Regions from separate parts of the Hymenobacter weizhouensis genome, predicted to be linked through region 2. Evidence: riboswitches for the same ligand, from Rfam matches in the RefSeq annotation. Region 2 holds a riboswitch; each other region holds the start of a gene.
The links. Region 2 has a riboswitch for S-adenosylmethionine ahead of OIS53_RS06720 (amino acid permease). Riboswitches for the same ligand answer to the same signal wherever they lie in the genome.

Region 1: it holds a riboswitch for S-adenosylmethionine, as region 2 does, so the genes downstream of both, metH (methionine synthase) here and OIS53_RS06720 (amino acid permease) in region 2, are expected to answer to the same signal.
Region 3: it holds a riboswitch for S-adenosylmethionine, as region 2 does, so the genes downstream of both, OIS53_RS17445 (O-acetylhomoserine aminocarboxypropyltransferase/cysteine synthase family protein) here and OIS53_RS06720 (amino acid permease) in region 2, are expected to answer to the same signal.

Annotation. Positions count from the first base shown of each region.
Region 1 covers NZ_CP110139.1:3,772,943-3,777,555, forward strand. Annotated here, with positions in the region: gene metH (methionine synthase) at 1-2,777, opposite strand, end outside; SAM riboswitch class I at 2,852-2,964, opposite strand; gene OIS53_RS15790 (PA14 domain-containing protein) at 3,275-4,613, shown strand, end outside.
Region 2 covers NZ_CP110139.1:1,625,824-1,630,436, forward strand. Annotated here, with positions in the region: gene OIS53_RS06715 (CPBP family intramembrane glutamic endopeptidase) at 1-495, opposite strand, end outside; gene OIS53_RS06720 (amino acid permease) at 648-2,102, opposite strand; SAM riboswitch class I at 2,414-2,527, opposite strand; gene OIS53_RS06725 (hypothetical protein) at 2,808-3,194, shown strand; gene OIS53_RS06730 (EcsC family protein) at 3,257-4,012, opposite strand; gene OIS53_RS06735 (HepT-like ribonuclease domain-containing protein) at 4,016-4,204, opposite strand.
Region 3 covers NZ_CP110139.1:4,206,183-4,210,795, forward strand. Annotated here, with positions in the region: gene OIS53_RS17440 (homoserine O-acetyltransferase family protein) at 1-902, opposite strand, end outside; gene OIS53_RS17445 (O-acetylhomoserine aminocarboxypropyltransferase/cysteine synthase family protein) at 1,316-2,701, opposite strand; SAM riboswitch class I at 3,077-3,190, opposite strand; gene OIS53_RS17450 (LysM peptidoglycan-binding domain-containing protein) at 3,479-3,781, opposite strand; gene OIS53_RS17455 (lipocalin family protein) at 4,013-4,429, shown strand.

The DNA of each region.
Region 1 (4,613 bases), 2.1 Mb from region 2:
TCCTCGTGCACGGTGCGGGCGTACTCCTCCTTGCCCGAGCCGAGCAGGCCGGCGGCTACGCCTACCGAGCGGGAGGCGTCGTTCACGTGCACCACGGGCCCGGAGTAGTTGGGCGCAATCTTCACGGCGGCGTGCAGGCGCGAGGTAGTGGCCCCGCCGATGAGCAGGGGCGTGTGCAGCCCGCGGCGCTCCATTTCCTGGGCCACGTACACCATTTCGTCGAGGCTGGGGGTGATGAGGCCGCTCAGCCCGATAACGTCGGCGCCCTGCTTCTGCGCTTCGTCCAGAATCCGGTCCAGCGGCACCATCACGCCCAGGTCCACGATGTCGAAGTTGTTGCAGGCCAGCACCACGCCCACGATGTTCTTGCCGATGTCGTGCACATCGCCCTTCACCGTGGCCAGCAGGATTTTGCCGGCCGTCTGCCGCTCGGAGCCTTCCTTTTCAGCTTGCAGATAAGGCTCCAGGTAGGCCACCGCCTTCTTCATCACCCGCGCCGACTTCACCACCTGGGGCAAAAACATCTTGCCCGCCCCAAACAGGTCACCCACCACGTTCATGCCCGCCATCAATGGCCCCTCAATCACGTCGAGCGGGCGGCCCACCTGGCGGCGTACCTCCTCGGTGTCTTCCTCGATAAACTCCGTAATGCCCTTCACCAAAGCGTGTTGCAAACGCTCGGCCACCGGTAGACTGCGCCAGGCGTCGGCTACTACCTCCACCTTGTCCTTCTGCTTCACGGTTTCGGCGAAGTCCACGAGCCGCTCGGTGGCGTCGGGGCGGCGGTTGAGGAGCACGTCTTCCACCAGCTCCAGCAGGTCCTGGGGCACCTCATCGTACACGGCCAGCTGGCCGGGGTTCACGATGCCCATGTCGAGGCCGGCCCGGATGGCGTGGTAGAGGAAGGCCGAGTGCATGGCCTCGCGCACCACGTCGTTGCCGCGGAACGAGAAGCTGATGTTGCTGATGCCCCCGCTGGTGAGGGCGCCGGGCAGGTTCTGCTTGATCCAGCGCACGGCTTCGATAAAGTCCAGGGCATAGCCGCGGTGCTCCTCGATGCCGGTGCCCACGGTGAGGATGTTGGGGTCGAAGATGATGTCCTCGGCCGGGAAGCCGACTTCATTCACCAGGATGTCATACGACCGTTTGCACACCTCGATTTTCCGCTCAAACGTATCCGCCTGGCCGGTTTCGTCGAAGGCCATGACCACCACGGCGGCCCCGTACTGGCGCACTTTGTGGGCGTGTTCTTTGAAGGCTTCTTCGCCTTCTTTCAGGGAAATCGAGTTGACGATGCTCTTGCCCTGCACGCACTTGAGGCCGGCTTCCAGCACGCTCCACTTCGAGGAGTCGAGCATGATGGGCACGCGGGCAATGTCGGGCTCCGAGGCAATCAGGTGCAGAAACGTCGTCATGGCCTGCTCCGAGTCGAGCATGCCTTCGTCCATGTTCACGTCGAGCACCTGGGCGCCGCCCTCCACCTGGTCGCGGGCCACTTGCAGGGCCGCCTCGTAGTTGCCGGTCCGGACGAGCCGCGCAAACGCCCGGCTGCCCGTCACGTTGCACCGCTCGCCCACGTTAACAAACAAGCTGTTGGGGGTAATGTTGAACGGCTCAAGGCCGGCGAGACGGGTAGCCTCACCCCCTAGCCCCCTCTCCTTCAGAGAGGGGGGACTAGTTTCTAGTTTGCTAGAGCTAGATTCTAGAACTAGTCCCTCCTCTCTGAAGGAGAGGGGGCTAGGGGGTGAGGCTACCCGTGAGGCCAATGTCCTGGGTCTGTACCGCTCCGCCAGTCGGCTCAGTTCCGCAATGTGCTGGGGCGTGGTGCCGCAGCAGCCGCCCACCACCGTCACGAGGCCGTCTTTGAGGTAGCCTTCCACTACGGCGGCGAATTCCTGGGCCGACTCGTCGTAGCCGCCGAAGGCGTTAGGCAGGCCGGCGTTGGGGTAGGCCGAAATGTGCACGTCGGCCAGGCGGCTTAGCTCTTTGATGTAGACCTTGAGCTGGTCGGCGCCGAGGGCGCAGTTGAGGCCCACGCTGAGCAGGGGCAGGTGGCGAATGGAATTCCAGAAGGCCTCTACCGTCTGGCCGGAGAGCGTGCGGCCGGAGGCGTCGGTGATGGTGCCCGAAATCATGACCGGCACCGGCCGGCCGCCTTCGTCGAAGAACTGCTGCACGGCGTACAGCGCGGCCTTGGCGTTCAGCGTGTCGAAGATGGTTTCGATGAGCAGGGCGTCGGAGCCGCCGTCTACGAGGCCGCGCACCTGCTCGTGGTAGGCGGTGGCCAGCTCATCGAAGGTTACGGCCCGGAAGCCGGGGCGGTTGACGTCGGGCGAAAGGGAGGCCGTGCGGTTGGTGGGCCCAATGGCCCCGGCTACGAAGCGGGGCTTGTCGGGGGTGCGGGCCGTAAACTCGTCGGCCACCTCGCGCGCCAGGCGCGCCGACTCGTAATTCAGCTCATAGACAATGTCTTCCAGCCCATAATCAGCCTGGGCAATGGTGGTGCCGCTGAAAGTGTTGGTTTCCACCATGTCGGCGCCGGCTTCAAAGTAGTCGGCGTGAATCTGGCGGATGATGTCGGGGCGGGTGAGGCTGAGCAGGTCGTTGTTGCCGCGCAGGGGCTTGGGATGCTCCGCGAAGCGCGTACCCCGAAAATCGGCCTCCTCCAGCGTGTAGCGCTGAATCATGGTGCCCATGGCGCCGTCCAGAATCAGCAGGCGCTGGCGCAGAATGTCGTGCAGGGGCGAGGCGGTGGCGGAAGCGGCGAGGGTTGGCATATCGGCTCTTCTAAGAAAAACGGCAGCGAAAAAGTGCCTATCCAGAAAGAGCCGCGCGGGAAGCGCCGGTTCCGTACTTATCTTCTTTCGGCTTCAGAAGGAAGCTGAAATGGGAGTTAGCACCTTGTTGTGTTGCAGGTTGCTAAGACGTCATCGGGCCCAATCCCTCGGTCTTTCTGGATAAGTAACAGGGCGAAGATACGGCACAGCAACCCGGAATCCAATTTCACCTGAAGTTGCTAGGTTTGCCGCAGCATGTATCGAGGCGGTGTATACAGTTGATAAATCGTCCTGCTGCTGCCGACGCTAGAGGCTAACCGTCATGCTCCATCTGGCGTCCGCGCAGCCGGAGGCGGAGTCGAAGCATCTCTACCGCTGGCTAACTCAATCGTTCAACGAAGCAGTAGAGATGCTTCGCGGGGCGGACGCCAGATGAAGCATGACGGCCTGATGCGCTCTGGACGACTGTGTAAACCGCTTTATCTTATTTCTGCTATATGAACCGTTCGTATCTGCGCTGCTGCTGGCTAGGGCTGTTGCTGCTGGCCTTCGCTCTCCGTGCTCAAGCCCAAGCCCAAATCCCGCTGAAACCCGCTACCGGCCTGCGCGGCACCTATTACGCTGGCGAAAACTTTGAGCGGCGCGTGCTGACCCGCACCGACCCGGCCATCGACTTCAACTGGGACTTCGACGCGCCCGGCCCCGGCCTGCCGCCCGAGTCGTTTTCAGTGCGCTGGACTGGCTGGCTGCTCGCCCCGGAAACCGGCACCTACACCTTCCACCTCACTGTGGACGACGGCATGCGGGTCTGGATTGGGGGCCGGCAGGTGCTGAATGAGTGGCGCTACCAGCCTACCATGAGTGCCTCGGCGCCTATGCGCCTCACCGCCGGCCGCTACTACTCGGTGCGGGTAGAGTATTTTCAGGGCAGCCGCCACACTCGCGCCTTTTTGGGCTGGACCCGGCCTTCCGCCCCCAAAGCTGCTCCGGAGGCCATTGCAGCCCGCCACTTCACCGTAGCCCTGCCTACCACCGCCACACCTCTGGGGCCGCCTAAGTCGACGCCTCCCGCGTCGGGCGGCACTGTTGGCATTGTGGCGGGGCCGCCTGCGAGCCGGGCGGAAGCTACCACCCGCACTCCCGTGAAGCCCAGCGCGGGCGTGGCGGTGGCGGGCAAGCTGCCGGCCGGCATCGGGCTACGGGCCACCTACTACGCGGGTTCGGTGCGGGGCCCGGCCGTGCACAGCCGCGTAGAGCCGGTGCTGAGTGCCACGTGGCAGGGGGCGCCGCCCGCCCCCGGCGTGCCGGGCCAGGGCTTCTCGGTGCGCTACACCGGCTACGTGCGGGCCCCCGAAACGGGCGTGTACGTGCTGCACACCGAGTGGGACGACGCCCACGACGTCCGCCTTGCCGGCGAGGACATCCTGAGCATGGAGAAGTATGAACCGGAGTTCTTCGGCCCCAACAACGGCGTAATTCCCGTGGATGTGGCGCAGTACTACGAGGCCGGCAAGTTGTACGCGGTTGATGTGGCCTATAAAAACGTGCGGGGCCGCGTGTCGCGGGCAGTGCTGTCGTGGGCGCGGCCGGCGGAGCTGGGCCGGCCTACCACGCTGGAACAGGCGTTTGCGGCGGCCAAGGGGCGGCGCCTCACCGTGGTGCCCCAGCAGCTGCTGTACCCCGAGCTGCCGCGGCCCCTGCCCGAGCCACCCGTAGCAGCTGCTCAGCCGGTGCGGCCGAGCCGACTGGCCTTGCCTCCCAAGCCAGCCGTGGCCGCCAGAACTCCCCGGCCGGCTCCGCCCGCGAGGCTCCAGCCGGCCGCTCGGCCGCGTCCGG
Region 2 (4,613 bases):
CCGATAGTTACGCAGCAGTCCCGTCAGCAATATTCCCCGAAATAACACCTCCTCTAGTATTGGGGCGCTTATTCCAACCATCAGAAAGGCCAGTACAGGCTGCGCTTCCAGATGCCGAAACGCTTCTTCCATCCAGTTTGGCAAGTGCAAGTACTGTATGGTAGAGCGCAGTAATACCTGAGCCAGTACAACCGCCGGCAAGGCCGCATACACGCTAGTGGGCACCGTGCCCAGTACCTGTAGCGGGGGTTGTCGTTGGCGGTAGCGCCAGAGCAAAAAACCAATGGTTGCCACCTGCCCTGCCACAGTCGCCACAGAACTGACTACCACTGACTTGCGGTGAATGACTTCATTGAAAATGATAAAAACCGGTAGGCTAACCACCAGCATGATAAGCAAGAACCACCCAAACGCGCCCCAGCTTTCCTTGATGGTTGGATATGCCGGCTCGGGGCGGGCAGCGGAGACAGGCATCTCCGAAGCAGTGATTTCCATGGATAAATCAGGTTACATACTGAGCCTGCAAGCTATTCGGTAGTGTGCACAAAACCCAATAGCCGGCACCTTACGGCTCCGGCTGTTGGGTTTTGCAGTTGCATGCATATGAAGAGGGTTGCAACAGCCCTTAGCCCTTCGGCGGCGCGGAGTTAGGCCGGCTGCCGAAGCTGCTCCTGCCGCAGCTTGCTATGCTTGCGGCCGTAGCCGTAGTAGATGGCCAGTCCCAGGGCCAGCCACACAGCCAGCCGAATCCACGTGTCCAGGGGCAGGGAGGCCATCATCAGCAGGCAGGTCAGGATGCCCAGAACGGGCACCACCGGCACCCAGGGCGTGCGGAATCCGCGCGGGGCGTCGGGCTCCTTTTTGCGCATGATGAGCACGCCCAGGCACACCATCACGAAAGCCAGCAGCGTGCCAATGCTGGTCATTTCGCCCACCACGGCAATGGGCACGAAGCCGGCAAACAGAGCAATGAACAAGCCTAGCAGCAGCCCCGATTGCAGGGGCGTGTGAAACCGCTCGTGCACCCGCGCAAACACCGGTGGCAGCAGGCCGTCCTTGGCCATGGCGAAAAACACCCGCGTCTGCCCCAGCAAATCCACCAGAATCACCGACGTGTACCCGATGATGATGGCCAGAATCACGGCCGAGGCCAGCCAGGCGTAGGGCGTCTTTTCGATGGCAATGGCTACGGGCGCGGCGCTGTCCTTGAACTCGGTGTAGTGGGCCAGGCCCGTAAGCACGTGCCCAAACAGCACGAATAGCACCGTGCAAATCAGCAGGGAGCCGATGATGCCGATGGGCATGTTGCGCTGCGGATTCTTGGTTTCCTGGGCCATCGTCGCCACAATGTCGAAGCCGATGAACACGAAAAACACCACCCCGGCCCCGCGCAAAATGCCGCTCCAGCCAAACTCCCCAAACACGCCCGTGTTCTGCGGGATGTAGGGCTGGTAGTTGGCGGGGTCGATGTACTGCCAGCCCAGGGCAATAAACACCAGCACCACCGACACCTTCAGGGTCACGACCAGGGCGTTGAACCAGGCCGAGCCCCGCGTGCCGCGCACTACAACCAAAGTAATGGCGGCCACGATGAGCATGGCCGGCACGTTCAGCAGTCCGCGCACCGTGCTGCCATCGGCCAGGGCGGCCGTTTCAAACGGCGACATCACCAGCTGCGGGGGCAGGTAGACGTCGTACTTGCTGAGAAACTTCACCAGGTACTGCGACCAGCTGATGGCCACCGCCGCCGCACCCACCGAGTACTCCAGAATCAGGTCCCAGCCGATAATCCAGGCGAACAGCTCGCCCATGGTGGCGTAGGCGTAGGTGTAGGCTGAGCCGGCCACCGGCACCATGGCGGCAAACTCGGCGTAGCACAAGGCCGAAAACGCGCACCCTACGGCCGCCACCATAAACGACAGCGTAACGGCCGGCCCGGCGTTGTTGGCGGCGGCCAGGCCCGTGAGGGAAAACAGCCCCGCCCCGATAATCACCCCAATGCCAATGGCAATCAGGTTAAAGCCGTTCAGGGTTCGTTGCAACGTGCCAGCGCCCGATTCGGCGGCTTCCTGCCGCAGCAGTTCCAATGATTTTTTCAGCATACATCAGTGTATAAGAGGGTGGCGCAAAGCGGACTTCGCGGATTGGTGGCGGCTGCCATGCTGCTGGTAAGCCGGTTGTTTCCTGGCACGTACCGCAGCCCATCTGCTTTCGGCAGCGGTGGCTGGCAGGATAAAAACTTACAAGGGAAAGAGGAGCGGCGTTCGTAGCACACCGCAGCGGGAGCTATCCGCCTGCATCAGCAACAACAGCCGGCGGGCCAACACCAGGTGCCGCTTACGCGCAGACGCAAGAAGGCAGTACACGGAACACTGGAGGCGAAAAAACGGGGCGGGATGTCCACGGCAACTTGTTTTTATATGATCAGCGAGTAGTTGCGCCGACCTTCGGTTGGGCACCGTTCCGCAGCTTGCGGAGGGTTGCCGGCGCTTCAGCGAGCCTGTCTCTCAGCGCCTCTGTATAAAAACAATCCTTCAATAAGGTAAAGAATTGGTGCGGCAAAGCTACGTCCGGCCGGCTCGACGTGCAACCTTCCGCCTCCCGCCCGGCCAGCCCCGACTATTTTTTGGAGGTAAGGTTTAATTCGGCAATTGAATTTTTTGATTTTATCTGCCGCGCCAGCACTAGAAGCGCTTGGCACTCAGACTACCTTTCGTGCCACTTAAAAGCCGTTTAGCTCGCTACGTAGGCAGTTCATTTCTTTTCTTATGAATTAAACCTTTCCCATATGCTGCCGTCTCAGAGCCATGAAAAAGATTGTTGTTTTGCTCGCCGCATTCTCGTTTGCCGCGACTGTCGCCTCGGCCCAAACGGCCCCGGCCCCCACCCAGCGCCCCGCCCAAGCTGCCCGCGCTCAGCAGGCCCCGAAAACCCCTGAACAGAAGGCCGACCGCGCTGCCCAGCACCTGACCAAAAAGCTCGGCCTCAGCGCCGCCCAAACCGAGCAGGTACGGCAGCTGCACCTGGCCCGTATTCAGCAGCAGCAAGCCCGCAAAGCCGCCAGGGCCCAGTACGACGCCCAGCTCAAGCAAATCCTGAGCGCCGAGCAGTATGCCAAGTACACCCAGCTGCAAGCCGAGCGCCTGCAGAAGCGCAAAGCCCGCCACCAAAGCCCACAGCAAGGCAAAAGCTAAGCTCCGGCTGCTTCCCTGAAAACGCCCCGACGTACGCCGTCGGGGCGTTTTTTATGGCTTTGTCATTCTGAGGTGGCAGCCGCTTGCGCACTGGCAAACCAGCGCATGCGGTAGCAGTTCATGGCGGTTTCGCCGAGTTGCTCCAGCAGCTTGTAGTTGGCTACGGCTCCCACGGCGGCCCCAATCACCGGCACGAGCTGGGCCAGCTTGGCCAGGTCGATGTAGTCGCGGTATTCCTGCTGAAACGTGCGCCAGTCGAACTCCTGCACGTCGGGGGGCAGGGTGTGGCGGTAGGCGTCCCAGTCGGCCAGGCGGCGGTAGGTGTCGTTGCGGGTGTGTTGCCCGCTGAAGGCCAATTGAAACACGTGCAGCAGGTAGACCCGCTCGGCGTAATCGTGCACGTCGTGCCCGTAAAGGGCGGCTATATCGAAGAGCAGCTTGAGCTTGAGGCCGAGCAGCAGCGGAAAGTCGGCCAGGCCCAGCAGCAGGCCCCCAGCTCCGGTTACGCCACCTTCCACGGCGGCCGTGTTGCGGTAATAGCGAATGCGGGTGCGCACGGCCGTTTCGCGCTCGGCCAGCGTGCCTTCGCGCAGCGGCTTAGCGGTAAGATGCTGCGAGCCAAACAGCACGCCCCGCACCATCTCCCGAATAGCTGTGGTAATGGCCTGATGCACCTTTTCCGGCAGCAAGGCATTCAGCCGGGCCTGTACCCGCCGCGTTAGGCGGTTCACCAGCGTCGGGGGCCGCTGCATCTGCCGCTGCCAGGCCGCCAGTTCAGCCCGGATGGTGTGGTCGTAGCTTTCGAAAGTTGATGGCATAAGCTATTCTGGTTCCTGCAACTGGCGCTGCACGTCAGCTTTCAGTACCGGCAAATGCCGTTTCAGGATGGCCCATACAATTACGTCGTCAATGTTGTCGTACGAATGGATCAGACGGTTGCGGAAGTCCACCATCTGTTGCTGCCAAGCGTGAGGCTCGACGCGGACTTGGTAGCTGTACGTGCTGGTCATCGTAGTAAAATCAATACAGCAACGTATACCTGAAATGACATCGTACCCGCGTAGAAAAGCCACTTCATATACCGTATGTCATCAACTGTAATATTGGTCGGTGAAATTGTTCTGACAACTCCATATTTCGACATTGTGCTCGGTACGAATTCTCGCGAGTATTTTCGCCAGAACAAGGCCCGGATTATGTGATACAGTCCGAAAGCTAATAGCGGTAAAATGGCAGCTGTAGGATTAAGTAAACTCAGAACGCCCGTTATCAGAAGCCACAGTGCCGAAACTGTTACGTTGCGCAGTCGATCTACTAAAACGGAGGAAACTAATAGCTGCGCTATGATATAGCTCACCGCATAATAATAAGCAGCATGTACCTGTATAAAAGCACCCGAACTACTATTTAACACATAGT
Region 3 (4,613 bases), 2.2 Mb from region 2:
TGCTGCTCGGCGGGCGGAAACAGCACGTCGGAGCTGATGCCCAGTACCAGCGTGCGGGCCCGGATGCGGCCCAGCGCCGCCCTCACCCCGCCGCGCCCCCGCCCGATGTGGTGGGAGTCCATGGCTTTGGACAGGGTTACGTAGGCGTAGGCATTGAAGCGGTTGACAAGCTTCTGGCCCTGGTAGCGCTGGTAGGAGCTGGCCCGGAAGTCGTCGAGGGCTTCCTGGTCGGGGTGGGTTTGGGTGCGCTGATAGGCATCGTAGCTGCGGTAGCTGAGCAGGGCCACGGCGCGGGCCGCTTGTAGGCCCGCCACGCCGCCTTCGGGCGTGGCGGCGTGGTAGGTGGGGTCGGCGAAGATGGCCAGGCGCTGGGCCTCGTTGAAGGCAATGCCCCAGGCCGAGTGCCGGGCGTTGGTGGCCAGCAGCACCAGGTTTTCGATAAGCTGGGGCCGCTGCACGGCCCACTCCAGCGCCTGCTGCCCACCCAGGGAGCCCCCAATCAGGGTGTGGATGCGCGGCAGGGCCAGGTGTTCCCGCAGGGCCTCATGCACGGCCACCATGTCGCGCACCGTCACCAGCGGAAACTGCTGAAACAGCGGCTGCTCGGTAGTCGGGTCGGGTGTGAGCGGGCCGGTAGTGCCGTAGCAGGAGCCCAGCACATTGGCACACACGATAAAGCACTCCTCAGGGTCGAAGTGGCAGCCCGCCCCAAACAGGCCCGGCCACCAGCTGAGCACGTCGGCGTTGGCCGTGAGGGCGTGGCACACCCACACCACATTGTCGCGGGCCGGGTTGAGCTGGCCGAAGGTGTGGTAGGCCACGGCCACGTGCGGCAGCACGGCCCCGCCTTCCAGGCGCAGCGGCCGGGGCAGGAGGAACAGGTGCGGTTCTTCTAAGGACATGGTGTGATGATGAGCCCCTTGGCGGCTCTAGCTCTAGTCGCCTCACCCCCAACCCCCTGTCCGAAAAAGGAGAGGGGACTCTAACTCTAGCTTTTAGCTTTAGGATAAGCTCTAGATGGTTGGGTATGAGGAAACTGGAAGAAGTAGCAGGATGAAAAAACAGAATGGAGTCGGATAGAACTGATAAGGGCCGGGCAGCCAGAACATCGTCTCACTTCTCACCTCTCACTGTCTCAGGTCTAACCAAAAGCCTGCGGGCGGAGCCAGGTGGCTCCGCCCCGGCTGTGGGCGGGTGGTGGGGTTACCAGGCTTCCTCTCTCACAAAAGCCTGGGCACCACCCGCGCGCCGCGGTGCTGGAAGCTGCGGCCGGGCAGCCTCTCTCCAAACCGCCCGGCCTCTCAACCCCCTGGTATTAGACTTCCAGCGTGGCGGCGTGTTCGATTTCGGGTTGGGGCAGCAGGGTGCTGCCGCTGTCGGCGTCCGGGGTGGCGGCGTCGCGCACCGCGTCGAAGGCTTGTTGCAGGTCAGCCCGGATGTCGTCGAAGTGCTCGATGCCCACCGACAGGCGCAGCAGGGTCGGTGTGACGCCGGCCGCGCGCTGCTCCTCCTCGCTCAGCTGCTGGTGGGTGGTAGCCGAAGGCTGGATGATAAGCGTTTTGGCGTCGCCCACGTTGGCCAAGTGGCTCACCAGCTTGAGGTTGTCGATGAACTGCGTGGCCGTGTCTTTGGTGCCGCGGATGGCGAAGGTGAGCACCCCGCCGTAGCCGCGCTTCAGGTATTTCTGCGCCAGGGCGTAGTAGGGGCTGCTCGGCAGGCCAGGGTAGTTCACGGCTTCCACCTGCGGGTGCTGCTCCAGCCAGGTGGCAATGCGCAGGGCGTTTTCCACGGTGCGCTCCACGCGCAGGCTCAGGGTTTCGAGGCCTTGCAGGAGCAGGAAGGAGTTGAACGGGCTCTGCGAGGGGCCGAAGTCGCGCAGGCCTTCCACCCGGGCCCGGATGATGAAGGCAATGTTGCCGAAGGGGCCGTTCTTGCCGAATACGTCGTTGAACACCAGCCCGTGGTAACCCTCCGAAGGCTCCGTAAACTGCGGATACTTGCCGTTGCCGAAGTCGTAGGTACCGCCGTCCACAATCACCCCGCCAATGCTCGTGCCGTGCCCGCCAATCCACTTCGTAGCCGATTCTACCACGATGTGGGCGCCGTGCTCCAGGGGCCGAAACAGGTAGCCGCCCGCCCCGAAGGTGTTGTCCACAATCAGCGGCAGGTCGTGCTTTTCGGCAATGGCGGCAATCCGCTCAAAGTCCGGAATGCTGAAGCTAGGGTTGCCAATGGTTTCCAGGTAGATAGCCTTGGTATTATGGTCGATGTGCTGCTCGAAGCTCTCGGGCCGGTCCCCGTCGGCGAAGCGCACCTCAATGCCCAGGCGCTTGAAGGCCACTTTGAACTGGTTGTAGGTGCCGCCGTACAGGTGGGCCGTGCTCACGAAATTGTCGCCGGCTTGCAGGATGTTGTTCAGGGCAATGAACTGCGCTGCCTGCCCCGACGACACGGCCAAGGCTGCCACGCCGCCTTCCAGAGCTGCCACCCGCTGCTCAAACACGTCGGTGGTGGGGTTCATCAGGCGGGTGTAGATGTTGCCGAACTCCTTAAGGGCAAACAGGTTGGCCCCATGCTCGGCGTTCTTGAACACGTAGCTGGTGGTCTGGTGAATGGGCACGGCGCGCGAACCAGTTACGGGGTCGGGCTGCTGGCCGGCGTGGAGTTGCAGGGTTTCGAAGTGGAGGCTTTGCGTGGACATACGGGTGCTGATGTTGAGAAGGTTGACGGGAAAAAAGGAGGGAGTGAGCGACGAGCTGAAAGGCCACGCTGAGCGTGGCGGGAGCCGCACCGGAGCCTGCCAGAAAACCTGGCGATAAGGGCTAGCAGGGTGCGGGAGAGCCTAGCGGAGGCCACGGAGGCACCGCCGGGTAGAGCTGGAAGAGGGGAGGAGCGCCGAAGAGCCTTAGGCTAGCAACAGCAACAACAAGCGCCGCAACAGCAGCGCATTCGCATTCGGGAGGTAGTGCGGGCCGCAGGGGGCACAACGCAAAAACCCGTTGGCTGAGCGGCGCGCAGAGCAGCCGGAGCAAACGGGAACAGGTAATCGAAGGCGAAGGAGTTTTCCATGGTACTCGGCTTATATGTCCCGCCGGCCGGAGCCGGAGCGGGCAGGAATTGGCACCTTTCGCGCGGTCGAAGGTTGCCAGCGGGTCACGGAGCCTGTTCTCTCGCCGCTTCTGTATAAATCCTCAAACAAACTGCCCCGCCGCGAGCGGGGGAGTACCGGTGTGGTGATGCAAATGTATACCCGAAAAGGATAAGTGCAAGCAGTCAGCAAAATTTTTTGTTGGACCGGTATGGCGCCCCAGATTCCCGAGGGGTTTGTGGTACCACTATCGTTGCTGACTCCTGCACGCTTAAATAAGTCGTTCAATGATAGTGACATCACGATTAAGAAAGTCGTGGCATCACCCCGGCCCAACAAAAAAAGCCGCCCAGTATGAGCGGCTTTTTCAGAATAGATAAACCAGCAAGCTTACAGCTTGGGTAGCGTCAGGACCTGGCCTACTTCAATGTGGTCGGGGTTGGAGCCGATGATGCTTTTATTGGCATCGTAGATCTGGTGCCACTTGCTGGCGTCGCCGTAGTGGTTTTTGGCAATTTTCGACAGCGAGTCGCCGCTTACCACGGTGTACTTTTCGCCTTGGGCCGCGGCAGCCGGCTGGGCGGCGTTGGCATTGCCGAAGAAATCGGTGGCGCCGCCGGCCGGCTTGGGTTGGTTGGCGGGCTGAACCGGTTGTTTTTCGCCTTTATCCGAGAGGAAGTCAAACAGTCCCATGATGGTGCAATGAGTTAGGAGTGGGAGGGGAAGGCCGTAGGGCATCTGGCTGATGGTCACGGCGTCAGGGCCTCTTACGCCAGCCACGGCAATAGGTTATAGGAGCCAAAATTCTGAGTGAGGAGCTTAACATCTTGCCAAAAGGCCGCGTAAGAGGCGCAAGCCGGCCGCAGCCCAGGGCTGAATGACCGGCATCCTCTTCACTCTCCTAACCCCCAACTCTCGCATCTCATGAAAACGATTTCTGCTCCGTTTCGCTACCTGGCCAGCCTACTGGTACTGCTCTCCCTGTTTGCCGCCTCGTGCAGCAGCAAAGAAGGCAAGGTGGAAGGCGTCAACATGCTCTACGGCAAAGACAGCAAAACCTGGAAAACCGACAAGGAGCTGGACGCTACCGGCGACAAAGTGAAGCAGACCGACTCGGAAGAAGACGAACGGGTGACGTTCTTCGCCAACGGCCAGTACAACATGAGCTCCAACGCCGGCGCCGTAAGCGGCAAGTACACCTTCGACCAGGCCGGCAAGAAAATTACGATGACTCCCAACGGCGCTACCAACGCCAACGTTTTTGATGTGGTAACGCTGACCGACGACAAGCTGACCCTGAAAGGCACCGACGGCTCGGAGCTACGCCTCGAAACCGAATAACACAGACGGAAAACCCAGTCCAAAAAACACGAAAAAGCCCTGCTGCCAGCCGCAGCGGGGCCTTTTTTGTGGGAGGCCATAAAGGACCGGAGCTACTACGCTGACCTTCGGCCGGAATCATCGTACCACTAAAAGGCTCCGGTCTGGGCTAAGCTAGCAGGTTGGTTGAACGAGGTAGAGACGC